2 regions of the Nocardioides sp. CPCC 205120 genome follow, and region 2 is predicted to be linked to the other one. Evidence: riboswitches for the same ligand, from Rfam matches in the RefSeq annotation. Region 2 holds a riboswitch; the other holds the start of a gene.
What was found. Region 2 has a riboswitch for thiamine pyrophosphate ahead of ACOACO_RS09710 (thiamine phosphate synthase). Riboswitches for the same ligand answer to the same signal wherever they lie in the genome.

Region 1 (15,304 bases), 1.9 Mb from region 2:
ATGGACGTGCTGCGGGCCGCGGTGGGCGACGCGTCGCTGCACTACCTGGGCTTCTCCTACGGCACCACGCTGGGCGCGACGTACGCCGAGTACTTCCCCGAGCGCGCCGGCTCGCTGGTGCTCGACGGTGCGACGGACCCGTCGCTGTCGCGCATCGACGGGTCGCTGAGCCAGATCGCCGGCTTCGAGCTGGCCTGGGACAACTACCTCGCGGACTGCGTCGAGAACGCCTGCGCCCTGGGCGCGACGGTGGAGGAGGCCGACGCGGCCGTGAACGGCTTCCTCGACGGGCTGCTGGCGCAACCGCTCGCCGTCGGTGACCGTGAGCTCACCCAGGCCCTCGCCACGACGGGCATCCAGGCCGCGCTCTACAGCGAGGAGAGCTGGACCTACCTGACGCAGGGTCTGCAGACCGCGTTCGCCGGCGACGGCACGCTGCTGCTCCTGCTGGCCGACCTGTACGCCGACCGCAACGAGGACGGCAGCTACAACTCGAACCTGATGGAGGCGTTCTACGCGATCTCCTGCCTCGACGACCCCACGAGCCTCACGCCGCAGGAGGCCGCGCCGTACGCGGACGACTTCGTCGCCGCCTCGCCCACGTTCGGCGAGGGCGGGCAGCTGGGTCTCGGCTGGTGCAGCGGGTACCCGGGGCGCTCCGGCGAGGAGCGCCGTGAGGTCCGCGGTGCGGGCGCCGCGCCCATCCTCGTCGTCGGTACGACGGGCGACCCGGCCACGCCGTACGAGGAGGCCGTCGCGATGGCCGAGCAGCTCGAGTCGGGTGTCCTGCTGACCCGCGAGGGCGAAGGCCACACGGCCTACGGCTCGGGCAACGACTGCATCGACGAGACCGTCGAGGCGTTCCTCGTCGACGGCGAGGTGCCGGACGACGGCACCACCTGCGCGGCCTGACGGCACCCGTCACCGCGGGTCGTAGGGCTCCGCGATCTGCCGGATGCGCGCCGTGGCCAGCTCGATCATGAGCCGCGCGGCGGGCGAGAGCGTCGCCCCGGCGCGGTGGACGACGGCGAGGCTGTCGTACTGCCGCGGGCGCAACGACACGTAGCCGGCCTGCGGTGCGAGGCGGGGGAGCAGCTGCACGGCCGCGCCCTTGGGGATGACGGAGTCGGCGAGGCCCATGCCCACGAGCTCGACGGCGGTCTCGACGTCCTCCACCTCGATGCGGGTCGTCGGGTTGCGCCCCGTCTCGTGGAGCATCTGCCGCAGCACCATGCGGGTCGAGTCCACGGCGCGCCACGTCGTCTCGGGCATCACCAGCCGGGCCAGCGACAGCCGGTGCGCCGTGACCGGTGTCGCGAGGTGGGCGGGGTCGGCGCTGATGTAGACCAGCTCGTCCTTCGCCACCGGGGTGACGCTCATGCCCTCGCTGCTGGCGGCCGGCACGGCGATCATCGCCGCCTCCAGGCGACCGCGCCGCAGGTCCTCCTGCACGTCGGTGGAGTTCTGGCCGATGAGCTCGACCCGCACGCCGGGGTAGCGCTCGAGCACGTCGGCGACGAGCCCGGCACCCGCGTAGAGCCGGGCCGTGCCGAACATGCCGAAGCGGATCGTGCCGGTCTCGAACCTGCGGGCGCTCGCGACGGCGCGGCGCGCCTCGTCCGCGGCCGCCAGCGTGCGCTCGGCGTGCGGGCGGAGCTCGTCGGCCATCGTCGTGGGCACGACGCCGCGGCCCACCCGGCGGAAGAGCGGGACGTCGAGGGTCTTCTCCAGGGCGCGGATCTGCTCGGAGACGCTCGGCTGGGCGTAGCCCAGCTCGGCCGCGGCCGCGGTCAGCGAGCCGTGCTCGTAGGTGGCGAGGAAGCAGCGCAGCTGGTGGAGCGAGAGCACGGTCACAACCATAGGTCAGACCTAGGGCTCCTGCTGGCAAGTGAGGCTACCCCTTGAATCTCGACGGCGAGAGACTTGGTCCGTCACCGATCTGACCCGAGGAGGTCCCGTGTTCGTCCACCACTGCACCGCGTGCCGCAAGCACCAGCTCACCTTCGACTCGCAGTTCACCGCGGTCCGTGCCGTCGAGGGCGGCTACGAGGCCACCTTCACCTGCTGGTGCGGCGCCGAGCAGACGCACCTCAGCGAGGGTGCCCGCGCCGCGCGCCTCGCCCTGGCGGCCTGATCCTCGGCCGGAACCGCCCGGTCCGCCCCGCGCGGACCCGGATTTCGCCTCCGCGACGGACGTCCCTATACTTCTGCGGGTCGTCCGTCATGGCGGACGGCGCGCCGCCTTAGCTCAGTCGGTAGAGCGAATCACTCGTAATGATTAGGTCGTCAGTTCGATTCTGACAGGCGGCTCCGACGACAAGCCCTCTGAACTGCAGCGATGCAGGGCAGGGGGCTTCGTCGTACCCGGGCCAGGAGGAGAGCACATGACCCCCGCGACCACCGCCGTGCGGATGACCGGCGCCGCGCACCGCGAGGAGCTGCCGCTCCTCGTCCTCGGACCGGCGCTCGGCACGTCCGCCGCCACGCTGTGGAGGACGTGCGCGGCCGGGCTGACCGACGCCTTCGACGTCCTCGCCTGGGACCTGCCCGGTCACGGGCACAACCGCTCGGTGCCCGACGAGCCGTGGGACGTCGCGGACCTGGCCCGCGGGGTGCTCGCCGTGATCGACGACGTGCTGGCCCAGCGCGGGGAGGTCGGCGGCCCGTTCGCCTACGCCGGTGTCTCGGTCGGGGGCGCGGTCGGCCTGCAGCTGCTCCTCGACGTGCCGGCCCGGGTCGACGGCGCCGTGCTGCTGAGCACCGGCGCGCGGATGGGCACGCCCGAGCTGTGGGCCGACCGGGTGGAGCGCGTGCGCGCCTCGGGTACGGCGGCCGTGGTCACCGCCGCGGCCGAGCGGTGGTTCGCCCCCGACTTCCTCGACCGCCGCCCGTCGGTCGGCTCCGACCTGCTGGTCGCGCTGCAGGAGACGGTCGACGAGGGCTACGTCCAGGTGTGCCGCGCGATCGCGGACCTCGACGTGCGCGATCGGCTCGCCGAGGTCACGGCACCCGTGCTGGCCGTCGCCGGCGCGGTCGACGTGGCCACCCCGGCCGCCCACCTCGAGGAGATCGTCGCCGGGGTGCGGGACGGCCGGCTCGTCGTGCTCCCCGACGTCGCCCACCTGCCGCCCGCCGAGGCCCCCGAGGCCGTCGCCGCCCTGGTGCGCGAGCACCTGCTCGGCGAGACCGCGCCGTCCGCCCCCGCCGCGTCGGTGACCCACGACGACCGCACGGAGCGTCACGAGGTCGGCACGGTCGTGCGCCGCGAGGTGCTGGGCGACGACCACGTCGACCGGGCGCTCGGGGAGGCCACCGACTTCACCGACCAGTTCCAGGAGCTGGTCACCGACCACGTCTGGGGCGGCATCTGGGCCCGCCCCGGCCTCGACCGGCGGAGCCGGTCCCTCGTGGCCCTCACCGCCCTGGTCGCGCAGGGCCACCACGAGGAGCTCGCCGCGCACGTGCGGGCCGCGCTGCGCAACGGGCTGACCGTGGAGGAGATCAGGGAGCTGCTGCTGCAGACCGCGGTCTACTGCGGCGTCCCCGCGTCCGGCGCCGCCTTCCGTGTGGCCCAGGAGGTGCTGGCGGAGGAGGGCCTGGCCTGAGCCCGATCGGGGCTGCGTCGTACCCGGGCCGCGGTCGGGCGTTGCCAGCCCTCGGGGAGCCCGGCCCTCGGTAGGTTGCCGTGCCATGGGGGACACGGGGGAGGACGTGCGGATCGGGGCGCTGGCCAGCCGCGAGAGGTGGCTGGCGATCACCTACGGGTTCCTGGTGGTCTCCGCCGCCCTCCGCTGGGACGACGACAAGTCGACGCTGTGGAGGGTGACCGACCTGATCATCATGGTCCTCGGCACGATGCTCCTCGCCTTCCTGGCCCTCGCGTGGTGGCACCGCCGCCGCACGGGCCAGGATGTGGCCCGCCACGTCGGCGTCGACGTGACGTGGTGGACGCCGACCACGTGCCCGACCTGCGGGGCGCCCGTGGTGGGCGAGCGGCATGCGTACGACAGCCGGCTCGGACCGCTCTACCGCGAGCGCCGGACCTGCTCGGCGGCGGGGGCGGCGCACCTCGACGACCCGGGCCCCATGTCCGACGGGACCGGGAAGAAGGTGGCCCGATGACCCGCGAGGATCCCGACGACCTCGTCCTCGCCGTCGTCCCCGCGCTCGTCGCGGTGCTGCTCGCCACCGAGCGCACGAAGGGTGCGGGGCGTCAGGCGCCCTGCTCCTCCTCGCGCAGCCGCGGCGGGGTGAAGGACTCCGGGTGGAAGCCGGTCTTGTCGGCGTAGAACTCCCGCACCCGGTCCATGTCCGCGCGCACGTCGCCGGACGGGTGGAACGTCGGTCCCCAGCCCACGGTGCGGCTCGGGACGTCGAGGTAGGCCAGCGTGATGGGCAGGCCCGTCTGCTGCGCGATGCGGTAGAAGCCGGACTTCCAGTAGTCGGTCCGGCTCCGGGTGCCCTCGGCGGCGAGACCGAGCAGGAAGGGGTGGTCGCCCTCGGCCTGCGCGAGGAGGGCGCGGACCGTCGTACCGGGGTTGCGGCGGTCGAGCTCGACGGCGCCCGTGGCCCGCAGGAGGGGGCCGAGCGGCCCGCGGAACATCTCCTTCTTCACGAGCAGCCCGATGCGGATCCCGTAGGACCAGCCGAGCAGGAGGGTCAGCACCCAGTCCCAGTTGGAGGTGTGGGGGGCGCCGACGAGCACGCCCCGCTCGGGCACCTCGCCGACGGCGCGCCAGCGGACGGCCTTGAGGACGAGACGGGCCACGGTGCGGCGGATCAGGAAGTGACGCTTCACCTCCTGACCGTACCCGGGGCGGGCCCCGCTCAGCCGTCCCGACCCGCGACCGAGCCGCCGCGCGGGTCCGGCTGTCCGCTCCCCGCGGGCACGACGACCGTGACGGGCTCGAACGGCTCGCCGGCCGGGTAGACGCCGTTGAAGAGCTCCGCCCCCGCAGGGGTGAGGCGGACGTCGGCGGCGGTCCACAGCTCCACGCCGTCCGCCTCCGCCTCGGGGCTCGGTCGCGCGGCCAGCGTCATCGTCACGAGCGGCACCCGGGGGGCGCCCGCGGTCGCGTACGGGTCCTCGATCGACAGCGTCGCGCCGTCCCCGGCCCCGGTCCCGGTCCCGTCGAGCACGAGCCACGGGTGCGCGACCCGCACGAACATCATCCCGCCGTGCCCGGCGAAGCGGACGTCGCCGCGGAACGCCCACGCCCGCGTCGTGCCCTCGGGCAGCTCGGCCGGCGCGGGGGGCTCCGGCGCGAGGGCGAAGAGGATCTCGGTCGGGCTGACCGGCACCGCACCGTCGGCCACCGAGCCCGTGCCGCCCGGCGTGCGGCGCACGTACTCGACGAACGAGGTCTTGATGCCCCACCGGAGCCCGTGGGCCGGGGCGGGTGGGGGTGCCGGTACGCCGGAGCTGTCGGGTCCCTGCGGCTGCTCCGTCATGCCCGCGATGCTTCCATGCGCAGGGTTTCTGCGCCAGGGCCGTGCGCGGGCCGGGTGGGCGGTGCGGGGCGGGAAGGGTCGCGCCACCGGGCGCGTTGACCCCGGCGTGAGGCTCTCCCTGCTCGACCGCTCCCGCACCCGCGCCGGCCGCCCCGACGGCGAGGCGCTGCACGACACCGTGGCGCGGGCGCGGTGGGCAGAGGAGCTGGGCTACGACCGGTTCTGGGTGGCCGAGCACCACGGCGTGCCCGGCGTCGCCTCGGGCTCCCCGCCGGTGTTGCTTGCCGCGCTTGGGGCGGCGACGGAGCGCATCCGCATCGGGTCCGGCGGCGTGATGCTGCCCCACCACCAGCCCTTCGTCGTGGCCGAGCAGTTCCGCATGCTCGACGCGCTGAACCCGGGCCGGGTCGACCTCGGGGTGGGGCGCTCCCTCGGCTTCACCGAGCCGGTGCGCCGCGCCCTGCGGCAGGGCACCGACGCGCCGGACACCTTCGAGGCCGACCTCGCCGAGCTGCGGGACCACCTCGCCGGCACCGGGCCGGTGACGGTGCGCCCGGCGGGCGGGCACGTCGTACCGCTCCACGTGCTCGCCACCGGCCGCGGCCTCGTCGTCGCCGCGCGCCTGGGGCTGCCCGTCGTGCTCGGCGGCCCCGTGCTGGCCAGCGACGAGCTGCCGGGGGCGCTCGCGGCGTACCGCTCCGGCTTCCGGCCCCACGCCGAGGGCGACCGTCCGCGGGTCATGGTCTCCCTCGACGTGCTCGTCGCCGACGACGCGGCCACCGCCCGCGAGCTGGCGCTGCCCGAGGCCTGGGCGATGGCGCGGTCGCGGCAGACGGGCGAGTTCGGGCCGCTGGAGGCGCCGGCCGCCATCCGCGCCCAGGCCTGGACCGACCAGCTGCGGCGCCGCGTCGAGGAGCACCTCGACCGGACGGTGGCGGGCACCCCCGCGCAGGTACGACGCGAGCTCGAGCGCCTCGCCGAGCGCACCGGGGCCGACGAGCTGCTGGCCAGCACCTCGACGCACGACCGCGACGCGCTGCGCGCCGCCGACGCCGCCCTCGCGGAGCTGGTGCACGGCCGCTGAGCCGGGTCCGCCCGGACGCCGTTGCCCGCTCCGACGGGTCCGGTTACGTTGGCCGGGTCACACCGGCCGGCGCGGCCCGCGTGCCGCCGGACCCCTCCGGAGAGGTCCTCCCATGACCACGACCGCCTCGTCCCCCGCCGCCCCGACTCCCGCCGTGCCGTCCCCCGCCGTGCCGACCTCCGACGTGCCGGCCGCCCAGGTGCTCGCCGACCTGCGCCGCGTGCACGCCGGGGGGCGCACCCACGAGCGCGCCTGGCGCGACGCGCAGCTCGCCGGGCTCGAGCGGCTCCTCGCCGAGCGGGAGCAGGAGATCGTCGCGGCCATCGCGGCCGACCTGGGCCGTGACGGGGTCGAGGCGTGGATGGGCGACGTCGCGTCGTCGCGCGCCGAGGTGCTCCACGCCCGGCGCCACCTGCGCCGCTGGATGCGCCGCCGCCCGCAGGCGGTGCCGCTGCACCAGCAGCCCGCGCTCGCGTGGGTGCAGCCGGAGCCGCTCGGCGTCGTGCTCGTCATCGGCCCCTGGAACTACCCGGTCTACCTCGTGCTGGCCCCGCTCGTGGCCGCGCTGGCGGCCGGCAACTGCGCGGTGGTGAAGCCGTCCGAGCTGGCGCCCGTCTCGTCGGCGCTGCTGGCCGAGCTGCTGCCGCAGTACGTCGACCCCGAGGCCGTGCGCGTCGTCCAGGGCGACGCGACGACGTCGCAGGACCTCATCGCGAGCGGCTTCGACCACGTGCTCTTCACCGGCGGGACCGAGGTGGGCCGCAAGATCATGGAGGCGGCCGCCCCGACCCTCACCCCCGTCACCCTCGAGCTGGGCGGCAAGAGCCCCGTCGTCGTCACCGCCTCGGCGGACCTCGAGGTCACGGCGCGCCGCATCGCCTGGTTCAAGCTCGTGAACTCCGGCCAGACCTGCATCGCCCCCGACTACGTGCTCGTCGACGCGGGTGTGCGCGACCGGTTCGTCGACCTGCTGGTGGGGGCGGTCCGCGACCTGCGGCGGGACAAGGCGGGTGCCGGGCTGCCGATCGTCAACGACCGGCAGCTGACGCGACTGGCGGCGTACCTGCGGAGCACCACCGGACGCGTCGCGCTCGGCGGCGGCGTGGACGAGGCCGCCCGCACCATCGAGCCCACCGTGGTGGTCGACCCCGACCCCGAGGACGAGCTGATGCGCGAGGAGATCTTCGGGCCGCTGCTGCCGGTGCTGACCTACCGCACCCTCGACGAGGCCATCTCCTTCGTGAACGCCCGCCCCAAGCCGCTGGCGTTCTACGCCTTCACCTCGTCGGCGCCCGACCGTCGCCGCCTCGTGCGCGAGGTGCCGGCCGGCGGCACCGTCGTCAACCACGTCGGCATGCACAGCCTCGTCCCGCAGCTGCCGTTCGGCGGCGTGGGCGCGAGCGGCACCGGCGCCTACCACGGTCGCTGGGGCTTCGACGCGCTCAGCCACCGCAAGGCGGTGCTGAGCCGGACGACGCGGCTGGACCCGAGCTTCGTCTACCCGCCGTACTCGCCGCGGGCCGTGCGCCTCATCAAGCGCGTGCTCTGAGGCCGGGCCCACGCCGGGCCCGCGCCGGGCCCGAGCCGGGCCCGCGCCGGGCCCGAGCCGGGCCCGCGAGCCGGGCTCAGCGGGCGCGGCGGTCGACGTAGGCGACGACGCGGGCGAACAGGGCGCCCGCGGCGGCGGGGTCGCCCTCGTCGCGCTGCTCGGCCCGCAGGAGCAGGTCCGCCTCGGCCGGCGGCTCGCCCGCCGCGGCGGCGCACGCCCGGGACGCGGCCGCCACGTCGGCGGGCCGCAGGGACCACACGGCCTCGAACTCGCGCCGGGCGTCGGGCAGCGCGTCCTGCCCGGGCACCTCCCACGCCGACAGCACGACGGGCAGGTCCTCGCCGTCGCACACGACCGCCCACTCGCCGTGCAGGGGCGAGTCGTCGGCGAGCGCGACCCGGCGCACGGAGCCGGGCGCGGCGACGGGGTCGCTGTCGGGGAAGTCCGCGAGCACGGTGGCCGACGCGCAGCGGCGCGCCAGGTCGCGCCACCGGCTCCGCGACGCGGCGTAGAACTCCGCGCGCTGGAACGCGCCGTACAGCCGCGGGCGGCGGGCCCGGGCGACGAGCTCGTCCTCGATCGCCCACGACATCGCGACGAGGGTGGCCTTGGTGAGGCGGTGGACCGGCAGGCCCGGGTTGTGGCGGCGCAGCTCGGCGAAGACCGACGCGTCGGGAGGCGCGGCGCTGCTGCGCACCCGGGCCACGGCCTGCTCCAGCCGCAGGCCGGCGGCGCGCTGCTCGGCGACCCTGCGCACGAGGTCGACGTCGCCGGCGCGGTAGCGGCGGTGGCCGCTCGGCAGGCGCACCGCGACGGGGAATCCGTGCCGCTGCTCCCACATCCGCAGCGTCGGGACGCTCACCCCGGTGGCCGCCGCGAGGTCGCCGATCGAGAGGGCGGCTGCCTGGGGGTCGCGAGGGGCTTGGGCCATGATGTCACCATACCTGCACACTGCGTTGACATCGTTGTTAACATTCCCCGGAAGGAGCTCGGATGGACGAGCGCCGTCGCGTCGGCCACGTCGCTGGCCTCGCCCTCGAGCTCGACGGGAACCGCGGGCCGGTGCCCGCGCTGCTGCTCCGCGACGACGACGGCGGCCTCGTGCTCCGCCTCGAGGACCCCTCGGCCTACCGGGGCCTGCGGATCCGTCCGCAGGTGCGGCGGGCGAGCGCCCTCATGGCCCAGCGGGGCGTCGAGGTGCGCGTCGTCGCCGGCGAGCGCGAGGTCATGGTGCTCGGCGTCGCCTCGGCGCCGTGGTGGCACCGCGTGGTGACCGGTACGGCGCACGTCCGGCTCGGCGCGCGCCCCCGTCGTCGGCGCCCGGCCCGCCCGGTGACACCCGTCCGGCCGGCCTTGAGCGGAAGTTGACCGCAACCAGCGCAGAAATCGAGACACGAGGTGGACGGCGGGTGCATAGTTGTCCTCGAACCGCGGTGGAGACCCGAGACTCCACCGCGGTTCTTCATTTCCGGCCCGCCTGCCTGCCCGCCCGGGTGGCCCCTCCCGGCCGCGGCTACGGTTCGCCGGGTGAGCACTGCCGACGCGATCTCCCCCGACTCCGACCGCCCCTGGGGCGACGCGGGCGCGTGGCCCGTCGCGCCGGGCGTGCACCGCATCCCCCTGCCGCTGCCGAACGACGGCCTGCGGGCGGTCAACGTCTACGCGCTGGAGACCGTGGAGCCCGACGGCGCCCGCAGCCTGACGCTGGTCGACGGCGGCTGGGCGATCCAGGAGGCCGACGACGCGCTGCGCTCCGCGCTCGCGACCCTCGGGGCCGGCGTCGAGGACGTCCGCCGCTTCCTCGTCACCCACGTCCACCGCGATCACTACACGCAGGCCGTGGCGCTGCGCCGGGCCACCGGGGCCGAGGTCGTGCTCGGCCGCGGCGAGGAGACCTCGCTGGCGCTGGCCGGCGACCCCGACGGCGGCGTCCGGGAGGTCATGGCCGCCCACCTCTCCGACGCCGGCTCGGTCGAGGACGCGCGGCGGCTGCGCGACCTGCCGGACGAGGGTGACCTCGACATCTGGGAGGCGCCCGACACGTGGCTCGACGGCGACGTGCGGTTGGAGGTGGGGGAGCGTGCCGTCGACGCGGTGCACACCCCGGGCCACACCAAGGGCCACTACGTCTTCGCCGACGCCGCCGCCGGGCTGCTGCTCGCGGGCGACCACGTGCTGCCCACCATCACGCCCTCGATCGGGTTCGAGCCCGACACCCAGCGCGCGGCCCTCGCCGACTTCCTCGGCTCGCTGGCCAAGGTGCGGGCCCTGCCCGACCTGCGGCTGCTGCCGGCCCACGGCCCCGTCACGGGCTCGGCGCACGCCCGGGTCGACGAGCTGCTGGAGCACCACGAGACCCGGCTCGCGCTCAGCCGCGCCCCACTCGACGCCGCCGGCGCCGAGGGGCTCACCGCCCGCGACGTCGCCGCGCACCTGCCGTGGACCCGCCACGAGCACGCCTTCGCCACCCTCGACCCGTTCAACGCCGCCCTCGCCGTGATGGAGACCCGCGCCCACCTCGAGGTGCTCGTGGCCCGCGGCGAGGCGACGGTACGGCGGGCCCCCGCGCCGACGACCGGCCCCGGCACCGACCGGGTGACGGGGGAGCCGGCGCGCTACACGCTCGCCTGAGAGCCGGTCGCGCCGGTGGCCCCGCCGGCACCCGTGCCCGGCCGCTCCATCGGCAGGTGCGGGATGCCGTCCTCGAGGAACTCCGGGCCGGTGACCGCGTAGCCGAAGCGGGCGTACCAGCCCGCCAGCGGCGCCTGCGCGTCGAGGTGCGAGGGGCGCTCGCCGATCACGTCGAGCGCGGCGGCCATGAGCGGGTCCGCGAGGCCGCGGCCCCGCGCCGTACCCCGCAGGACGACCCGGCCGACGCGGGCCCGGTCGCCGTCGTCGAGCACCCGCAGGTAGCCGAGCAGCACGTCGTCCTCGACGAGCAGGAGGTGGACCGTGCCCGGCTCGAGGTCGCGGCCGTCGAGGTCGGGGTAGGGGCAGTCCTGCTCGATGACGAACACGTCCTGCCGCAGGCGCCAGGCCTCGTAGGCCAGGCGCGGGGGGAGGTCGTCGAAGGAGCAGCGGAGCACGGTCACGGCGGCACGCTCCCACACCGGGCCCCGGCGCGGGCGCGGGGGAGCCGCGACGTAGGGTTGCCGCCACACGACAGGGGAGCGCCTCACGGGCGCTGAGAGTGCGGATCCGCCGCAGACCCTCGAACCTGCTCCGGTTAGCACCGGCGAAGGGAGTCATCATGATGCCGTCGCGCCATGCCGTCCGACGCACGGGCCTCGCGGTCCTCGCCACCACCCTCCTCACGCCTCTGGCGTCCTGCTCGCTCGTCGGCGGCGGGGACGACGAGGGGGCCGACGGGCGCGGCGAGGTCGTCCTGCTCACCCACTCCTCGTTCGTGCTGCCCGACGAGCTCGTCGAGGACTTCGAGGCCGCGCACGACGTCGACCTCGTCGTGCGCCAGCCCGGTGACGCCGGGGCGGTCGTCACCGAGATCAGCCTCAACCCCGACGACGCGGGCGCCGACGTCGTCTTCGGCGTCGACAACACTTTCGCGAGCCGCGTGCTCGAGGCCGACGCCCTCCTGCCGTACGACGGGGAGCTGCCGGCCGGCGCCGACGCCTTCGCGCTCGAGGGCGAGGACCGGCTCGTGCCCGTCGACACGGGCAACGTCTGCGTGAACGTCGACACCGCCTGGTTCGCCGAGCAGGGCATCTCCGAGCCGGAGACGCTCGAGGACCTGGCCGACCCGGCGTACGCGGGCCTGTTCGTCACCCCCGGCCCCGTCGACTCCAGCCCCGGGCTCGCGTTCCTGCTCGCCACGGTCGCGGAGTTCGGCGAGGACGGGTGGGAGGCCTACTGGGAGCGGCTGCTCGCCAACGACGCGCTCGTCGTCGACGGCTGGACCGACGCCTACTACGGCGACTTCACCGCGACCGGCGAGAACCCGACCCGCCCGATCGTCGTCTCCTACGACTCCTCGCCCGCGTTCACGCTCAGCGAGGACGGCGCGTCCACGACGACCCGCGCGCTGCTCGACACCTGCTACACGCAGGTCGAGTACGCCGGGGTGCTGCGCGGCGCCGACCACGAGGACGTCGGGCGCGAGCTGGTCGACTGGCTGCTCTCGCCCGAGGTGCAGGCCGCGCTGCCGGAGAGCATGTACGTCTTCCCGGTCGCCGAGGACGCGGAGCTGCCCGCCGACTGGGCGAGCTTCGCGGAGCGGCCCACCGCGCCGTACCAGCTCGAGGCGGACGTCGTCGCCGCCGGCCGCGAGGAGTGGATCGCCCGCTGGCGCGACCTCGCCGCGGGGTGACGGCGGGCGCGCGGTGACGGGCGCGGGAGCCGTCGCGTGAGGACGCTGCGCCTGCTGGCGCTGGCGGCGCTGCCGCTGGCGGTCGTCGGCGTCTTCTTCGCGCTGCCCGTCGGCGCCATGGTGGCCCGCGGGCTGTTCGCAGAGGGGTCGTTCGACCCGGGCGCCCTCCTCGACGTGCTCGGCCGTGAGCGGACCGGCCGGATCCTGGGGTTCACCCTCTGGTCGGCCGCGCTCGGCACGGCGCTCTCGGTGCTGCTGGGCCTGCCCGCCGCCCACGTGCTCCACCGGCTCGACCTGCCGGGGGTGCGGCTCGCCCGCGGGCTGCTGCTCGTGCCGTTCGTGCTGCCGACGGTCGTCGTCGGTGCGGCGTTCCGGGCCCTCCTCGCCGACGGCGGCCCCCTGGGCTTCCTCGGGTGGGAGGGCTCGAGCGCGGCCATCGTCGCGGCGCTGGTGTTCTTCAACGTCTCGGTCGTCGTGCGGGTCGTCGGCGCCTCGTGGGCGACGCTCGACCCGCGGCCGGCCGAGGCGGCCGCGGCGCTCGGCGCGAGCCCGCTGCGCGTGCTCACCACGGTCACGCTGCCGGCACTGCGTCCGGCGATCGTCTCCGCGGCGGCCGTGGTGTTCCTCTTCTGCTCCACCGCGTTCGGGGTCGTGCTCACCCTCGGCGGGCAGCGCCACGCGACGGTCGAGACGGAGATCTACCTGCTCACCCGCGCCTTCGACCTGCCGGCGGCGGCGTGCCTGTCGCTCGTTCAGGTGCTGGGCGTGGTCGCGCTGCTCGTGGTGCTCGGCCGGCTCCGGGCCGACGGGCCCGACGCCGCCGCGGTCGGGCGGCGCCCGGTGGCCCCGCGGCGGCCGCGGCGCCCCGACGTACCCGCCCTGGTGGTGACCGGCCTCGTCGGCGTCGCCTCCGCGGTGCCGGTGCTCGCGCTCGTGACGACCTCGCTGCGGGTGCGGGGGGAGTGGACGCTGGCGAACTACCGTGCGCTGAGCGGCGTCGACGAGGACTCGCCGGTGCTCGTGCCCGTGACGCAGGCGCTGCGCAACTCGCTGCAGACCGCCGCCGACGCGACGTGGATGGCGCTGCTGCTCGGCGGCCTCGTCGCGGTCGTGCTCACGCGGCGCCCGCGGGGGCGGGGCGAGCGGGCGGTGCGCTCGGTGCTCGACGGCTTCTTCATGCTGCCGCTCGGGGTCTCCGCGGTCGTGCTGGGCTTCGGGCTGCTCGTCACCGTCGCCCGGCCGCCGCTGGCGCTGCGCGACGAGCCGCTGCTCGTGCCGCTCGTGCAGGCCCTCGTGGCGCTGCCGCTGGTGGTGCGCACGCTCGTTCCCGTGCTCGCCGGGATCGACGACCGCCAGCGGCAGGCGGCCGCGTCGCTGGGGGCCTCGCCGGCCCAGACCCTGCTCGTCGTCGACCTGCCCGTCGCGTGGCGCCCGGTGCTCGCCGCGGGCGGGTTCGCCTTCGCGGCCTCGCTGGGGGAGTTCGGCGCCACGTCGTTCCTCGCCCGCCCCGACCACCCGACCCTGCCCGTCGTCGTCGCCCGCCTGCTCGGCACGCCCGGCGTCACGGGCGCCCAGTCCAATCCGGGCACCGCCATGGCGGGCGCCGTCGTGCTCGCCGCCACCGTCACCGTCGTCGTGCTGGCCGTCGAGCGCCTGCGCGTGCCCAGCACAGGAGCGCTGTGATGTCCCCCCAGCCCAGCCGACGCGGCCCCGGTCTCGTGCTCGACGGCGTCGGCGTGACGTACGACGGCACGCCCGCCCTCCGCGACGCCTCCCTCCACCTGCCGCGCGGCGAGGTGCTCGCGGTGCTCGGTCCCTCGGGCAGCGGCAAGTCGACGCTCCTGCGCGCGGTCGCCGGCCTGGAGGACCTCGCGAGCGGCTCCGTCGCCTTCGACGGCGAGGACCTCGCCGGTGTGCCGGTGCACCGCCGCGCGTTCGCGCTGATGTTCCAGGACGGCCAGCTCTTCGCCCACCTCAGCGTCGGGCGCAACGTGGCCTACCCGCTGCGCCTGCGCCGGACCCCGCGGGCGGCCGTGCGCACCCGGGTCGCGGAGCTGCTCGACCTCGTCGGTCTCTCCGGGTACGCCGACCGCCCGCCCGCCACGCTCTCGGGGGGCGAGCGCCAGCGGGTGGCGCTGGCCCGGGCGCTGGCCTGCGAGCCGCGGCTGCTGCTGCTCGACGAGCCGCTCTCCGCGCTCGACCGCGGGCTGCGCGAGCGGCTGGCGGGCGACCTGCGGCGCATCCTCGTCGCGGCCGGCACCACCGCGCTGCTCGTCACCCACGACGTCGACGAGGCGCTGGCGACCGCCGACCGGCTGGCGCTGGTGCGCGCCGGCCGGGTGGTCCAGGAGGGCCCCGCGGCCGCCGTCGACGCGGCGCCCGTGGACGCCGACGCCGCCCGGCAGCTGGGGTACGCGCACGTGCTCTCCCCGGACCTCGCGGCCCGGGCCCTCACCCCGACCGGCACCCCGACCGGCACCCCGACCGGCACCCCGACCGGCACCCCGACCGGCACCCCGACCGGAGCGGTGGCGAGCGGGCCCGGCGGGCTGGCGGTGCGCCGTACCGGGTGGGAGACGGTGGCCGACGGCGGCCTGCCCGGCACCGTGACCGAGCAGCGGCGCACCGGCGGCGGGCCCCGCCTCGTGGTCGCCGTGCCCGAGGTCGGGGAGGTGGAGGTGCGGCTGCCGGGTGCCGGGGCGGCGCCCGCGGCCGGGGAGCCGGTGCGGGTGGCGGTCGATCCGGCCTCGGCGGCCCCGATCGGCTGAGCCCCTACACTGCAGGGGTGTATCGCCGCGCCTACGTCCTGCTGATCGGGGTCGCAGCGACGATGGCGGTCCTGGCCTTCGTGACCGCCCTGTCGCTCGGCCGCAGCGTCATCGACCCCGAGGGCTTC
Region 2 (15,304 bases):
AGCACCGGGTCGACCACGAGCGGCCGGTCGGGGCGGGCCGCGAGCCGCTCCGCGACGAGCCGGACCACCGCGGGCGAGCCGAGCACCCCGGTCTTGACGGCACCGACGGGCAGGTCGCCGAGCACCGCGTCCACCTGGGCGGCCACCACCTCGGGCGGCGGGGCGTGCACCGCGTGCACCTCGGTGGTGTCCTGGGCCGTCACCGCCGTGACGACGCAGGCGCCGTGGACGCCGTGGGCCGCGAACGTCGTCAGGTCGGCGGCCACGCCCGCGGCGCCCCCGGAGTCGGTGCCCGCGACGGTGAGCACGACGGGCGGTGTGGGCGACCGGGTGCTCGACAGTGTGGTCATCGGTCCTCCCCGCGGCTCGCGGCGGCGGTGGCCGCGCCGACCGCCGCGAGGAGGGCGGCGACCTCGGCCGCGGGCTCGGGGGCGCGCATGACCGCGCCCATCACCGCGACGCCGTGGGCACCGGCGTGCACCGCGTCCGCGGCCGTGCGGGCGTCGATCCCGCCCAGCGCGAGCACCCGGGTCGCCGAGCCGGCGCAGCGGCGGCGGGCCTCGCCGTACGCCGCGGGGGGCAGGGACGGCCCGTGGCCCGGCTTGCTCGCGGTGGCCGCGAACGGGGACAGCGTCACGTACGCCGCGCCCTGCGCCGCCGCGCGCGCGACCTCCTCGACGTCGTGGCAGGAGCGGGCGTGGATCCCGGCCCCCGGCGCGCGGTCGCCGGCTCGGTGGTCGGGCTGGTGGGCGGCGAGGTGCACCCCGTGCGCGCCGGGCAGGAGCGCGTGCGCGGTCAGCACCGTCAGGTCCGGGACCTCCCGCAGCCGGGCGACGAGCGCGCGGCGTGCGTCCACCGCGAGGTCCAGCTCGCGCACGACGACGGTGCGCAGCCCCGCCGCCGCGCACTCGCGCACGGTGCGGACCAGCCCCCGCCCCAGCGACAGCTGGGAGCGGTCGGTGAGCAGCACGACATCGGTCCGCACGCCGTCGGTCGTCACGCCGTCACCCGACCCGTCGACGGGCTCGACGCCCGGGCCACCGGCCGGCGCGGGATCCGGCCGGCGCCGCGCGCGGCCCACCCGGCCTCCACCGCGAGCCGCAGCGCCCGGGCCATCGCCACGGGGTCCTCGGCCCGGGTCACCGCGCTCGCCGCCAGGACGGCGTCGCACCCCAGCTCCAGCGCCGTGCAGGCGTCGCTCGCCGTGCCGACCCCGGCGTCCAGCACCACGGGGACCGCCCCGTCCACGGTGGCGACGAGGGCCTCGACCGCGTGCGGGTCGAGCACGCCGAGCCCGGAGCCGATCGGCGACCCGAGCGGCATGACGGCCGCGCAGCCGGCGTCGAGCAGCCGGCGCGCGATCCCCGCGTCCGCGGTCGTGTAGGGCAGCACGACGAAGCCGCGGGCGACGAGCCGCTCGGCGGCGTCGACGAGCTCGACGACGTCCGGCAGCAGCGTCCGGTCGTCGGTGACGACCTCCAGCTTCACCCAGTCGGTGCCGAGCGCCTCGCGGGCCAGCTCGGCGGTGAGCACCGCCTCGTGGGCGCTGCGGCAGCCCGCCGTGTTCGGCAGCAGCCGCACGCCGCGTCGTCGCAGCGTCGCGAGCAGGCCACCCGCTGCGCTCGTCGAGGTCCGCCGCACGCTCACCGTGACGAGGCCCGGCGCGGCGGCGTCGAGCACCGGGTCGAGCAGGGCGGGACGCGGCAGCCCGCCCGTGCCGAGCAGCAGCCGCGAGCCCAGCTGCTCGCCGGCCACGACCAGACCGTCGTGCCGCCCGTCCACCTGCCCGCTCACCTGCCCGCTCACCCGCCCTGCACCGCCGTCACGATCTCGACGACGTCGCCGTCGTCCAGGGGCGTGGAGGCGTGCTCGGCGCGCCGCACGACGGCGCCGTTGACGGCGACGGCGTGCCCGGCGGGGTCCCCGACGCGCGCGGCCACGAGCTCGGCGACGGTGCGGGCGGGGGTGGGGACGGGTTCACCGTTGACGGTGAGGTGCGGCATGGCGTTCCTCCTGGGTCTCGGTACGGCGGGGTTCGGTACGGCGGGGGTCGGTGCGGCGGGGGTCGAGCAGCGGCTCGACGTGCCCGGTGGCGAGGTGCTCGGCGACGAGCCGTGCGGTGAGCGGGGCGAGCAGCACGCCGTGGCGGAAGTGGCCGGCGGCGAGCACCACGGGGACGGCCCCGCCCGACCCGCCCGACCCGCCCGGCGCCGGTCCGACGAGCGGCAGGTGGTCGGCCGTCGTCGGCCGGTCCCGGGCGGTCGCCTCGACGAGCTCCGCCCGGTCGAGACCCGGCAGCAGCACGCGGGCGGCCTCGAGCAGCCGGGCCACGCCGCCGGCCGTGACGACGGGGGGCCCGTCGTGCTCCTCGCTCGTGGCGCCGACGACCACCTCGACGCCGGGGGCCGGCGCACCGGGCTCGGGCGGGCGGGGCTCGGGCGGGCGGGGCTCGGGCGGGCGGGGCACGACGTACACCGGCTCCCCCGCCACCCACCCGCGGACCACGTGGCGCGGCGGGTCGTCGGTGTGCAGGCGCAGCACCTCGCCGCGGACGCCGCGGACGAGGTCGCCGTGCGGGGCGGGCAGCCGGGCGCCGGTCGCGACCACCTCGACGTCGTGCGCCCACCCCGTCGCGGCGGGCTCCACCCGCACGCGCGAGCGCAGCGCGGCGACCACGCGTCGCGGGTCCACGGCCCGGTCCTCGGGGAGCAGGGCACCGCCGGCGACCCGCCCGAGGGAGGGCTCCGCACGGCGCAGGGCCGGCCGGGCCAGCAGCGTCGCTGCCCCGCCCAGCGAGCGCAGGAGGCCGACCTGGCGCTCGACGTCCTGCAGGTCGCCCCGGTCGTGGCCGACGAGCAGCGTGCCGGCCCGGTGGAGCGGGACGCCGAGACGGGCCGCGTACGCCGGCCACAGCGCGGCGCTGCGCAGCGTGAGGGCGAGCAGCCCCTCCTCGCCCCACCACACCTCGCTGCCGGGCGCCAGCATCCCGGCGGCCGCGTGCGAGGCACCGGACCCGGGTGCGGGATCGACCACCAGCACCGCGTGGCCGCCGCGCTGCAGCTCCTCGGCGACGGCGAGACCGACGATGCCGGCCCCCCGCACGAGCACGCGCGCCATCAGCGCGCGGCCAGGAGGTCCTCCGCCGCGGCCAGGGGGTCGGGTTGTCGCCAGATCGCGCCGATGACGGCCACGCCGTGGGCACCGGCGGCCCAGGCCTCCGCGGCGAGGGCGGGCGTCATGCCGCCGATGGCGACGAGCGGCAGGGGGCCCACGGCGGCGGCGAGCCCGTCGACGCCGCGGGGGGCCGGCAGTCCCGCCTTCGACGTCGACGCCGCCACGGGACCGAAGCCCGCGTAGTCGGCACCGGCGGCCGCCGCGGCCTCGACCGCCGGGCGGTCGCGGCAGGTGGCGCCGACGAGGAACCCCGGGAGGGCGAGCGCGTCCACGACGCGCCGGGCGGCGGGCACGGGGAGGTCGTCCGCGCCGAGGTGCACCCCGTCGGCGGACGTGGCGAGCGCGACGTCGAGTCGGTCGTTCACCACGACCCGGGCGCCGTGGGGCCGCACGGCCTCGACGACCCGGTGGGTCAGGTCGACGAGCGCGGCCGTGGTCGCGGCCTTCGCCCGCACCTGGAAGCCGTCCACCCCCCGCGCGGCGAGCGCCGGCAGCAGCGCGAGGTCGTCGTCGAGGTCGACGAGGCAGAACAGGCGCGGCACACCGGTGGCCGCGCCGCTGGTGACAGCAGGCACGAGAACGCTCCTCACTTCCTGCGCCGGCATGACCCGGATCAGGTTCGACGGTCGGGGCGGTCTCAGCCCCATCTCAGCCCACTGCCGTGGACTCCCGTGGTGGATGCCGCACACCGTACTCGTCCTCGCGACGGGCGCAACCCCGGCCCGCAGCCCCCGTCGAGGACCGGGAGGGGGACCAGGAGGGGGACCAGGAAGGGGACCCTGTGCGGCCCCCGGGTGTGACGCGGGTCTACGGTGCGTGTCCGTGAGCGCACCGCTGGGCGAGGACTTCCGCTACTCCGACCTGCTGCCCCTGGGGGCCGACACCACGCCGTACCGGCTGGTGACGACCGAGGGCGTGTCGAGCTTCGAGGCCGGCGGGCGCACGTTCCTCGAGGTGGAGCCCGAGGCGATCCGACGGCTCACCGCCGAGGCCATGCACGACATCGCGCACTACCTGCGCCCCGCCCACCTCGCGCAGCTGCGCCGGATCATCGACGACCCCGAGGCCAGCGGCAACGACCGGTTCGTGGCGCTCGACCTGCTGAAGAACGTCAACATCTCCGCGGGCGGCGTGCTCCCCATGTGCCAGGACACCGGCACGGCGATCGTCATGGGGAAGAAGTCCGAGGGCGTCCTCACCGGCGCCGACGACGGCGAGGCGATCAGCGCGGGCGTGTACGACGCGTACACCCGGCTGAACCTGCGCTACTCCCAGCTCGCCCCGCTCACGACGTACGACGAGAAGAACACCGGCACGAACCTCCCGGCGCAGGTCGAGATCTACTCGACCCCGCAGACGTCGGGGAAGCCGGAGTACAAGTTCCTCTTCATGGCGAAGGGCGGCGGCAGCGCCAACAAGTCGTTCCTGTTCCAGGAGACGAAGGCGATCCTCAACCCGAAGCGCCTGCTGCAGTTCCTCGACGAGAAGATCCGCAGCCTCGGCACGGCGGCGTGCCCGCCGTACCACCTCGCGGTCGTCATCGGCGGCACGAGCGCGGAGTTCGCGCTGAAGACGGCGAAGTACGCGAGCGCGCACTACCTCGACGCGCTGCCGACCGAGGGCTCGATGGCGGCGCACGGCTTCCGCGACCTCGAGCTGGAGCAGCAGGTCTTCGAGCTGACCCAGGGCTTCGGGATCGGCGCGCAGTTCGGCGGCAAGTACTTCTGCCACGACGTCCGCGTGGTGCGCCTGCCCCGGCACGGGGCGTCGTGCCCCGTCGCGATCGCGGTCTCCTGCTCCGCCGACCGCCAGGCGCTGGGCAAGATCACCCCCGACGGCGTCTTCCTCGAACAGCTCGAGACCGACCCCGCGCGCTACCTGCCGGACACCACCGCGGAGCAGCTCATCCAGGGCGGGGAGGTCGTGCGCATCGACCTCAACCAGCCGATGAGCGACATCCTCGCGGAGCTGCGCAAGCACCCGGTGAAGACGCGGCTGTCGCTGACCGGCCCGCTCGTCGTGGCCCGCGACATCGCGCACGCCAAGATCCAGGAGCGGCTCGACGCGGGCGAGGAGATGCCGGCGTACCTGCGGGACCACCCCGTGTACTACGCGGGCCCGGCCAAGACGCCCGAGGGCATGGCGTCGGGCTCGTTCGGCCCCACCACGGCGGGCCGCATGGACTCCTACGTCCGCTCGTTCCAGGCCGCCGGCGGCTCGATGGTGATGCTCGCCAAGGGCAACCGCAGCAAGCAGGTCACCGAGGCGTGCGCCGAGTTCGGCGGCTTCTACCTCGGCTCGATCGGCGGTCCCGCCGCGCGGCTGGCGCAGGACTGCATCAAGAGCCAGGAGGTGCTGGAGTACCCCGAGCTCGGCATGGAGGCCGTGTGGAAGATCGAGGTGGAGGACTTCCCCGCCTTCATCGTGGTCGACGCCGAGGGCAACGACTTCTTCACCGACCCGTCGGGGGCCGTGACCGTGCCGCTGAGCGGGATCAGGGTCCGCTCGGCCCAGTGAGGTCGGCGGGCGGGGTGAGGTCGGCGGGCGGGGTGAGCCCGGCCAGCGCCGCGAGGTAGCGCCCGGTCACGTGCCGCTGGACGGCCCCGGTGACGGGGCCGCCGAGGCGCGCCCACCACGTGGCGGGCCGGGAGAACGCCCGCACGACGAGCACCACGGTGTCGTCGGCGCGGTGCTCCAGCACGAACGCCTCCTCCCCCTCCTCGGGGTGGCCGGGGAGCGTGCCGTAGGAGTAGCCGACGCGCCGGGGCGTCGCCACGGCGGCCACGACGAGCACGGGCGCCCGCACGCCGACCGGCCCCCGGCCCAGGAGCAGCTCGGCGACGCTGCCCTCCGCGGTGGCCGGGCCGTCGGCCAGCACGGCCACGCCCGCCCGGCGCTGCACCTCCCAGGCACCGAGCGCCGTCGCGGCACGGGCGAACGCGGCGGCGCCGCGGCCGACCACCTGCTCGCGCTCGACGCCGGCGTAACCCGCCGGGGCGGCTCCCCCGGCCAGCGTCAGCCCGCGCAGCAGGGCGTCGTACGTCGGACCCTGCGCCCGCAGCGCGGACGCCCGGTCGGCGGGCAGCGGGAGCAGGGGCCGTGGCGGTCTCATGCCTGCGACGGTACGCCGCACCCGCTCGCGGGGGCCGCGCCCGCCACTAGGCTCCGGCCGTGGACCAGCCCGCCTCCCCGCATCCCGGCCCGCACCCCGGCCTGCACCCCGCCCCGGAGACCGACCCCGCTCCCGGCGACGTCGCCCGCGCCCGCTCCGAGCGGGGCGAGGTCGCGCTGCGCCGCCGCGAGGACGGCGCGCTCGAGCTGCGGGTGAACGGCGTCTTCGTCATGGACACCCTCGAGACCACCAGCGAGCGGCTGCTGGCCGAAGCCGCGCTGGCGGCCTGCGAGCGGCCCGAACGGGTGCTCGTCGGCGGTCTCGGGCTCGGCTTCACCGCTCGCGCCGTCCTCGCCGACGACCGGGTGCGCCGCCTCGACGTCGTCGAGATCGAGCCCGCCGTCGTCGCCTGGATGCGCGACGGCACGGTGCCGCACGGGCCGGCGTACCTCGCCGACGAGCGGCTGCGCGTCGTGGAGGCCGACGTGGCCGTCGCGCTCGCCGACGCGGCGGACGGCGCCTACGACCTCGTGCTCCTGGACGTCGACAACGGCCCGGACAACCTCGTCCACGCGCCCAACGCGGCGCTCTACACGCCCCCGCTGCTGGCCGGCGTACGACGCGTGCTCGCCCCCGGCGGCACCGTGGCCGTCTGGTCCGCGACGCACTCCCCCGCCCTGGAGCGCGCCCTGGCCGACGTGCTGGGCGCGTCGACGACCCACGAGGTCGCCGTGCCGGGCCACGGTCGCGTCGGCTCCTACTGGCTGCACTCCGCGCGCCGCTGACGGGCGGGCCGAGGGGCGGACTGACGGGCGGACTGACGGGCGGGCCGGCGGGACCGGGGCGAGGGTAGCCTCGCGGGCATGGCTGAGAACCAGGAAGAGTTCCGCGTCGAGCACGACTCGATGGGCGAGGTGAAGGTCCCGCGCGAGGCCCTGTGGCGCGCGCAGACGCAGCGGGCGATCGAGAACTTCCCGATCTCCGGCACGACGCTCGAGCGCCGCCACATCCAGGCGATGGCGCTGGTGAAGGCCGCCGCGGCCCGCGTCAACACCGACCTCGGCGTCGTCACCGCCGAGCAGGGCGACGCCATCGCCGCCGCCTGCGCGACGATCGCCGCGGGCGACGTCGACGCCCACTTCCCCCTCGACGTGTTCCAGACGGGCTCGGGCACGAGCTCGAACATGAACACCAACGAGGTCATCGCCTCCCTCGCCCGCGACGCCGGCACCGACGTGCACCCCAACGACCACGTCAACGCCAGCCAGTCGAGCAACGACACGTTCCCCACCTCGATCCACGTGGCCGCGACCCTGGCCGTCGGCGAGGACCTCGTGCCCGCCCTCGGCGTGCTCGCGACCTCGCTCGAGAGCAAGGCCGAGGAGTTCGCCGGCCTCGTGAAGTCCGGGCGCACCCACCTCATGGACGCCACCCCGGTCATGCTCGGCCAGGAGCTCGGCGGGTACGCCGCGACGATCCGCTACGGCGTCGAGCGGCTCGAGTCGGTGCTGCCCCGCGTGCGCGAGCTGCCCCTGGGCGGCACCGCGGTCGGCACCGGCATCAACACCCCGCAGGGCTTCGCGGCCGCCGCCATCTCCGCGCTGGGCGAGGCCACCGGCCAGCCGTTCACAGAGGCCCGCAACCACTTCGAGGCCCAGGGCACCCGCGACTCCCTCGTCGAGCTCTCCGGCGTGCTGCGCACCATCGCCGTCGGCCTCACCAAGATCTGCAACGACCTGCGCTGGATGAGCTCGGGCCCGACGACCGGCCTCGCCGAGATCCACCTGCCCGACCTGCAGCCGGGCTCGTCGATCATGCCGGGCAAGGTGAACCCCGTCCTGCCCGAGGCCACCCTCATGGTCTGCGCGCAGGTCATCGGCAACGACGCCGCGATGACGGTGGCCGGCCTGTCGGGCAACTTCGAGCTCAACGTGATGCTGCCGGTCATGGCGCGCAACGTGCTGGAGTCCGTGCGACTGCTCTCGACCTCGTCGGTGCTGCTCGCCGAGCGCTGCATCGACGGCATCACCGCCGACGCCGAGCGCATGCGCCGCTACGCCGCCTCGTCACCGTCCGTGGTCACCCCGCTCAACAAGCACGTGGGCTACGAGGCCGCGGCCAAGATCGCGAAGAAGGCCCTCGCCGACGGCGCCACCATCCGCGAGACGGTCATCGCGATGGGCTACGTCGAGCGCGGCGAGCTCACCGAGGAGCAGCTCGACGCCGCCCTCGACCTGGAGTCGATGACGCACCCCTGAGCCGCTGCGGCGTGCCCCGCGGGGCCGCGGACGCGACGAGGGCCGGTACGGCGGGACTCCCCGCCGTACCGGCCCTCGTGCGTGCGTCGTGTGCCCGGGTCGTGCGGGCTCAGTACCAGTTGACGGCCTGGCTGTGCGCCCAGGCCGAGCAGGGGGTGCCGTAGCGGTCCTCGATGTAGCCCAGCCCCCAGCGGATCTGGGTCGCCGGGTTGGTCTCCCAGTCGTCGCCGGCCGAGGCCATCTTCGAGCCGGGCAGCGACTGCGGGATGCCGTAGGCCGACGAGGTCGGGTTGTCGGCCGTGACGTCCCAGCCGGACTCCTTGGTCCACAGCGAGTCGAGGCACTCCCACTGGTCGGCGCCGAAGCCGGCCTCGGTGAGGAGCATGCGCCCGACCTCGCGGGGGTCCAGGTCGGAGGCGTCCTCCGCCTGCGTGACCGCGGGCCCGGCGGCGCCCGAGAGGGCCACCGCCTTCGCCGGGTCGACGGCGGCGCGGGTGTCGGAGCGGGAGGTCACGGAGCCGGCGGCACGTTCGGCCAGCAGCTCGTCGGCCACGATGCCGGCGTCGTCCGCGGCCGCGCTCGGGGTCGTGGCGGCCTCGGCGCCCTCGGCCAGCGAGGCGGAGGCCAGGTGGCCGTCCGCGGCGGACACACCGCCGGCGGTCAGCACCCCGCCGCCCACGACCACGCCGGTCGCGGCGGCGGCGACGGAGGTGAGGACGACGGTGGAGCGCAGGGCCTTCGAGGGGTCCAGCGGGAGGACGGCGCGACCGGGGGCGCGGTGCTTCGCCTGCCGGTGCCGGGGCTCGTACTTCTGCTTCGTCAACTGATCGGTGCTCACGTGAGGGGCCGGGGACCGCGGGACAGCCTGCCCGAGGTGCTCGGACGAGGCAAACCCGCGGTCCACCGGCCGCGACGCGCGACCCCTGGTGGGCGAGCTAGAGGGCGACGTTCTCCAGCATCTCGGTGACCAGGGCGGCGATGGGCGAGCGCTCCGAGCGCGTCAGGGTGACGTGCGCGAAGAGGGGGTGGCCCTTGAGCTTGTCGACCACCGCGACGACGCCGTCGTGCCGGCCCACCCGCAGGTTGTCGCGCTGGGCGACGTCGTGGGTGAGCACCACCTTCGAGTTGGCGCCGATGCGCGAGAGCACCGTCAGCAGCACGTTGCGCTCCAGCGACTGCGCCTCGTCCACGATGACGAACGCATCGTGGAGCGAGCGGCCGCGGATGTGGGTGAGGGGCAGCACCTCGAGCATGCCGCGGTCCAGCACCTCGTCGATGACGTCGCGCGACGTCAGGGCACCGAGGGTGTCGAAGACCGCCTGGGCCCACGGCGACATCTTCTCGCTCTCGCTGCCGGGCAGGTAGCCGAGCTCCTGGCCCCCGACCGCGAACAACGGCCGGAAGACGACCACCTTCTTGTGCTGGCGCCGCTCGAGCACGGTCTCGAGGCCCGCGCACAGCGCGAGGGCCGACTTGCCCGTGCCCGCCCGGCCGCCGAGCGAGACGATGCCGACCTCGGGGTCGAGCAGCATCTCGAGGGCGATGCGCTGCTCGGCCGAGCGACCGTGGATGCCGAAGGCGTCCCGGTCCCCGCGCACGAGGTGGGCCCGCTTGTCGGCGCCGACGCGGGCGAGCGCCGTACCCCGGTCCGACAGCAGCACGAGGCCCTGGTGGCACACGAGGTCGCGGGCCTGGTCCAGGTCCGTCGTGCCGTGGTCGTAGAGGTCGTCGAGCACGTCGGCCGGGACCTCGAGCTCGGCCATGCCGGTGTAGCCGACCTCCGAGTCGCTCACGGCCTCGCCGCGGTACTCCTCCGCGTCGAGACCCACGGCCGAGGCCTTGATGCGCAGCGGCAGGTCCTTCGAGACCAGCGTGACGACGCGTCCCTCGTCGGCCAGGTTCCGCGCCACGGCGAGGATGCGGGTGTCGTTGTCGCCGAGCCGGAAGCCCGACGGCAGGGCTCCCGGGTCGGTGTGGTTGAGCTCCACGCGCAACGTGCCGCCCAGGTCACCGACGGGCACCGGCTGGTCCAGCCGGCCGTTGGTGACCCGCAGCTCGTCGAGCGTGCGGAGCGCGGTGCGCGCGAAGTACCCCAGCTCGGGGTGGTGCCGCTTGCCCTCCAGCTCGGTGATCACCACCACCGGGAGGACCACCTCGTGCTCGTCGAACCGGCGCAGTGCGCCGGGGTCGGCCAGCAGCACGCTGGTGTCGAGCACGTAGGTGCGGACGGACGTCTCGCGCGTCGGGTTCGAGGCCACGGTCTACCCCTCAACGAACCGGTGCGCGCACTCGTCGCCCCGGCCCTAGCTCCAGCAGGCGGACTCAGGGATCACCCGAAGACGGGAGTGCCCGCCTCCTCCCACGCAGCGGCTGTGCCGCGCGGTGCAGTCGTGGTCGTCCACGATCGGGCCTCCTGGGTACGGCGGGCTTCCCCACCCGCCGATGAGCAGGAAATTACTCCCGGGCCCGGGCCGCCCGTGGCGACACGCGCGGATGCGAGGTGAACGGTGCGTTACCGGTGCGAACACCCGTCACACCAGCCCCACCGGCACCGCGCGCGCCGGGGTTCAGCGCCCGTGACGCCGCTCGCGCTCGCCGTACGCCCGGATGGCCCGCAGGAAGTCGACCCGGCGGAAGTCGGGCCAGAAGGCCTCGCAGAAGTAGAACTCGCTCCCCGCGCTCTGCCACAGCAGGAAGCCGCCGAGCCGCTGCTCCCCCGACGTGCGGATGACGAGGTCCGGGTCGGGCTGGCCCTTGGTGTAGAGGTGGTCGCCGATCATCGCGACGTCGACCTGGGCGGCCAGCTCCTCCAGCGTCGTGCCGCGGCGGGCGTGCTCGAGCAGCAGCGACCGCACGGCGTCCGCGATCTCGTGCCGCCCGCCGTACCCGACCGCGACGTTGACGAGGATGCCGTCCACCTCCGCCGTGGCCGCCGCCGCCGCCCGCAGCCGCTCGGAGGTCTCCGGCGGCAGCAGGTCCAGCGCCCCGACCGGGTGCAGGCGCCAGCGGCGCTGGTCGGCGAGGCTGTCGACGGCGTCCGCGATGATCTCCAGCAGCGGCTCGAGCTCGTCGGCGGAGCGGTTGAGGTTGTCGGTCGAGAGCAGCCACAGCGTGACGACCTCCACGCCGATCTCCTCGCACCAGCCGAGGAGGGGCTCGATGTTCGCCGCCCCCGCCCGGTGGCCGTGCGCGGTGTCGGCGCCGACGGCCCGCGCCCAGCGCCGGTTGCCGTCGAGCATCACGCCGACGTGGGCCGGCACGCGGGAGGCCGGGAGGCGCCGCACCATCCGCGCCTCGTACGCCGGGTAGAGCGCACGACGCACGACGGACTTCCAGCTCCTGGCCACCCGACGATGCTAGTGGCGCGCGGTCCGGGCACCGCCAGGACTCCCCGTGGCCCGCGCCGCGGCCCGGGCGCGAGGTGGGGCCTCGCCGCGCCGGGAGGTCGCCGGCACGACGGCTACATTGGGCCCATGAACGCTCCCTCCCAGCGCATCGCCGAGCTCCGTGGCGCCGCCGGTGAGCGTCTCGACGCCGCCGGCAAGCAGGTCCGCGAGGTGCTCGACGACGTCAAGCCGCACCTGCGCGGGTGGCTGCACCTCGGCACCGCCCCCGTGGCCCTCGCGGCCGGCATCGTGCTCGTCGCGCTCTCCCCCGACGCCACGACGCGCATCGGATCGGCGATCTTCACCCTGAGCGCCCTGCTGCTGTTCACGGTCTCGGCGGTCTACCACCGCGGCACCTGGTCGCCGCGCACGTGGTCGTTCCTCAGGCGCTTCGACCACGCCAACATCTTCCTGCTCATCGCGGGCTCCTACACGCCCTTCACGCTGCTGCTGCTCGAGGGCGCGCAGCGCACCGCGCTGCTCGTGGTGGTGTGGTCGGGCGCCCTGGCGGGCGTCGCCCTCAAGGTGCTCTGGCGGGGCGCCCCGCGGTGGCTGAACGCCCCCATCTACCTGGCGCTGGGCTGGGCGGCGGTGTTCTTCATCCCCGGCTTCCACGACGGCGCGATCGCCCGGTACGGCACCACCGTGGGCGTCGCCGTCTTCACCATGATCTGCGTGGGCGGCGGCCTCTACACCCTCGGCGGCATCGTCTACGGCCTGAAGCGGCCCAACCCCTCGCCGCGCTGGTTCGGCTTCCACGAGGTCTTCCACACGTTCACGATCCTGGCGTTCTCCGCCCACTACGTCGGGGTCTCGCTCGCGACGTACTCCCTGCGCTGACGCCCGGCAGGCCCGGGTTCGTCCCCGCCCGGGCCGTCGGGGTGGTTGGATCAGTCGTGCCCACTTCCCCCGACCGTGTGGACGTCGCCCGGGCGATCGGGGCGACGTGGGCCGCCGAGCTGGACCCGCGGGTCCGCCGCTGGTCGCTCCTGCTGTCCGCCGGCGAGGTCGAGCTGGCCCGCGCGGAGCGCGACGCCTACGACGGCGGCGGCACCCTCACGCCCTTCCTCGCGCTGCAGGTCGTGGAGCGCGGCCTCGCCACGGTCGACGTCCTCCTGGCCCTCGCCCGGGGCGCCCGCTCCGACCTCGACGGCGTGCGCGCGGCGCTCGACGTGCTCGGCGGTGCCGACGCGGTCAACGAGCGCCTGCGCCGGGGCGGGAACCTCACGCGGGCCCACGCCGACGGGTCGAGCCGTGTCGTGCCGGCCGAGCACGCCGAGGCCGTCGCGGCGCTGACGGGCAACCCGGCGTACGCCGACGCCCGCACCGTGCTGCTCGGTCACCGCTCCGCGGGCCTGGCCGCGGCCCTGGTCCCCGAGGGCGCCGCCGAGGTCGGTCCGACGCTGTGGCACGCGCGCGCCACGTCCGGCGGCGTGCGTCACGACGGAGGGCTGCTCGTGCTCCCCGACGGCACCGAGCTGGCGGTGCACTGCTTCACCGAGCTGGGTGCGGACGGTCCCGACGACGGTCCCGACGAGGGGCTGGACGACGGGCCCGACGACGTCCTCGACGCCGTGGCGCGGGCGTTCGCCACGACCCTGCGGCTGCTGGGCCACCGCGGGCTGACCGACCCGGGCCGGCCGGCCTGACACCCCCGGGCCTGACACCCGCGGGCCTGACACCCCGGGCCGGCCGCTCAGAGGTGCCGGTGCACGAACTCCAGCACGTCGGCGAGCACCTCGTCGCGGTTGGTCTCGTTGAGGATCTCGTGGCGCGCCCCGGGGTACTCGCGCGACTCCGAGCCGCCGGGCGCCGCGATCGCGGCGAACCCGGCCCGGGACAGGGCGACCGGCACGAGGGCGTCCTCGGCGCCGTGCAGGTGCAGCAGCGGGGTCGAGGTCACGGGACCGGCGGCCGTGATGGTGCCGAGGAACGCGACGAGCGCCGCGACCGTCGTGCGCTTGAACGGGCCGTGCCACACCAGCGGGTCGGCGACGTACGCCTCCCCCACCGCCGGGTCGCGCGACAGCGTCGCCGGGTCGATGGGCACGTCCGGGATCTCGGGCAGGTCGAGCAGCGCCTCGGCCGCCTCCCACCGCCCCAGCACGGGCCCGCTGAGCACGACGCAGGCCAGGCCGTCGCCGTGGCGCTGGGCGTAGCGGGCCGCGATCATGCCGCCCATCGAGTGGCCGAGCAGCACCACCGGCAGGCCGGGGTGGTCGGCCCGGGCGGCCTGCTCGAGCAGGTGGACGTCGTCCACGACGGCCTCGAAGTCGGGCACCAGGACGCGCTCGCCGGCGCTGCGGCCGTGACCGCGGTGGTCGACGCCGTACGCCACCGCGCCGTCCGCGACGAGGCGCTCCGCGACCCACGTGTAGCGGCCGACGTGCTCGCCGTACCCGTGGCACAGCAGCACGACGTACGACGGGTCGGGGCCGCTCCAGCGACGGCCGGCGAGGGTGCCGGCGTGGCCTGCCAGCTCGAGGGCGTCGTCGCCGTCGGGCGCGGGCGGGGTGACGTGGGTCATGGTGCCGAGCCTGCCACGCGCGTGGGCGTCGGGTCCTGCGATCCTGGGGCGGTGGGGCACGCACGGACGGTGATCGCGGACCTGCTGCGCGTGCACCCGGCCGCCGGCACACGGGTGGTCGCCCTGCGGGCGGGCGCGACGATCCTCGTGCCCCTGCTGGTGCTGGCCGGCACCGACCGCCTGACCTGGGGCCTCTACGCCGTCTTCGGCGCGTTCGCCGCCGTGTACGGCGGGAGCACCGCCGCGCGGGGTCGCTGGCGGGTGCAGGCCCACGCGGGCTCCCTCCTCGTCGCGGCGGCCACCACCGGCGCCGCCGTGGCGCTCTCCGAGCACCGCGCGTGGCTCGCCGTGCCCGTCGCCGCGGCCTGGGCGGCGCTCGCGGCCGACGCGTCGGACCGCCGGCGCTGGGTGCCGCCCGGCCCCCTCTTCGTCGTCTTCGCCGTCGGCGCCTGCTCCGCCCGGCCCACCGAGCCCCACGAGGTCCCCGTCGCCCTGGGCATCGCCGGGGGCACGGCGGCCCTCGCGCTGGCCCTCGGCGTCCTCGACGAGCGCCGGCCCCGCCCCGCCCCACCGGCCCCGGCCGCCCGCCACACGCCCCCGGCGGCCGACCGTCGCCGCCTCCACGTCGCCCGGGTCGCCGTCGCGGTCGGGGTCGCCGGCGTGCTGGCCACCGCGAGCGGCATCGGCCACCCCTACTGGGCCATGGTGGCGGCCGTCGTCCCCCTCGCCGTGCCCCGCCTGCGGGCCCAGGTCGTGCGGGCGCTGCAACGCGCGCTGGGCACGACCGTCGGCATCGGTCTCGCCGCGGTGCTGCTGTCGGTGCCGCTCTCGCCGCTGGCGGCCGTGC

Region 1: it holds a riboswitch for thiamine pyrophosphate, as region 2 does, so the genes downstream of both, ACOACO_RS00805 (thiamine ABC transporter substrate-binding protein) here and ACOACO_RS09710 (thiamine phosphate synthase) in region 2, are expected to answer to the same signal.

What each region holds. Positions count from the first base shown of each region.
Region 1 covers NZ_JBMCYY010000001.1:155,632-170,935, reverse strand. Annotated here, with positions in the region: gene ACOACO_RS00875 (alpha/beta hydrolase) at 1-912, shown strand, start outside; gene ACOACO_RS00870 (LysR family transcriptional regulator) at 922-1,848, opposite strand; gene ACOACO_RS00865 (hypothetical protein) at 1,958-2,134, shown strand; tRNA gene ACOACO_RS00860 (tRNA-Thr) at 2,238-2,310, shown strand; gene ACOACO_RS00855 (alpha/beta fold hydrolase) at 2,385-3,605, shown strand; gene ACOACO_RS00850 (hypothetical protein) at 3,691-4,122, shown strand; gene ACOACO_RS00845 (1-acyl-sn-glycerol-3-phosphate acyltransferase) at 4,214-4,798, opposite strand; gene ACOACO_RS00840 (HtaA domain-containing protein) at 4,828-5,451, opposite strand; gene ACOACO_RS00835 (MsnO8 family LLM class oxidoreductase) at 5,558-6,535, shown strand; gene ACOACO_RS00830 (aldehyde dehydrogenase family protein) at 6,648-8,084, shown strand; gene ACOACO_RS00825 (DICT sensory domain-containing protein) at 8,161-9,015, opposite strand; gene ACOACO_RS00820 (hypothetical protein) at 9,078-9,452, shown strand; gene ACOACO_RS00815 (MBL fold metallo-hydrolase) at 9,612-10,715, shown strand; gene ACOACO_RS00810 (GNAT family N-acetyltransferase) at 10,700-11,176, opposite strand; TPP riboswitch at 11,239-11,345, shown strand; gene ACOACO_RS00805 (thiamine ABC transporter substrate-binding protein) at 11,335-12,408, shown strand; gene ACOACO_RS00800 (ABC transporter permease) at 12,445-14,091, shown strand; gene ACOACO_RS00795 (ABC transporter ATP-binding protein) at 14,091-15,176, shown strand; gene ACOACO_RS00790 (phosphatase PAP2 family protein) at 15,194-15,304, shown strand, end outside.
Region 2 covers NZ_JBMCYY010000001.1:2,064,047-2,079,350, reverse strand. Annotated here, with positions in the region: gene thiD (bifunctional hydroxymethylpyrimidine kinase/phosphomethylpyrimidine kinase) at 1-350, opposite strand, end outside; gene ACOACO_RS09730 (thiamine phosphate synthase) at 347-1,000, opposite strand; gene ACOACO_RS09725 (thiazole synthase) at 997-1,794, opposite strand; gene thiS (sulfur carrier protein ThiS) at 1,803-2,003, opposite strand; gene ACOACO_RS09715 (FAD-dependent oxidoreductase) at 1,978-3,117, opposite strand; gene ACOACO_RS09710 (thiamine phosphate synthase) at 3,117-3,749, opposite strand; TPP riboswitch at 3,747-3,857, opposite strand; gene ACOACO_RS09705 (fumarate hydratase) at 3,997-5,691, shown strand; gene ACOACO_RS09700 (DUF1990 family protein) at 5,669-6,286, opposite strand; gene ACOACO_RS09695 (hypothetical protein) at 6,346-7,071, shown strand; gene ACOACO_RS09690 (class II fumarate hydratase) at 7,150-8,544, shown strand; gene ACOACO_RS09685 (lytic transglycosylase domain-containing protein) at 8,654-9,367, opposite strand; gene ACOACO_RS09680 (PhoH family protein) at 9,480-10,802, opposite strand; gene ACOACO_RS09675 (isoprenyl transferase) at 11,112-11,891, opposite strand; gene trhA (PAQR family membrane homeostasis protein TrhA) at 12,018-12,770, shown strand; gene ACOACO_RS09665 (hypothetical protein) at 12,827-13,579, shown strand; gene ACOACO_RS09660 (lysophospholipase) at 13,627-14,457, opposite strand; gene ACOACO_RS09655 (FUSC family protein) at 14,509-15,304, shown strand, end outside.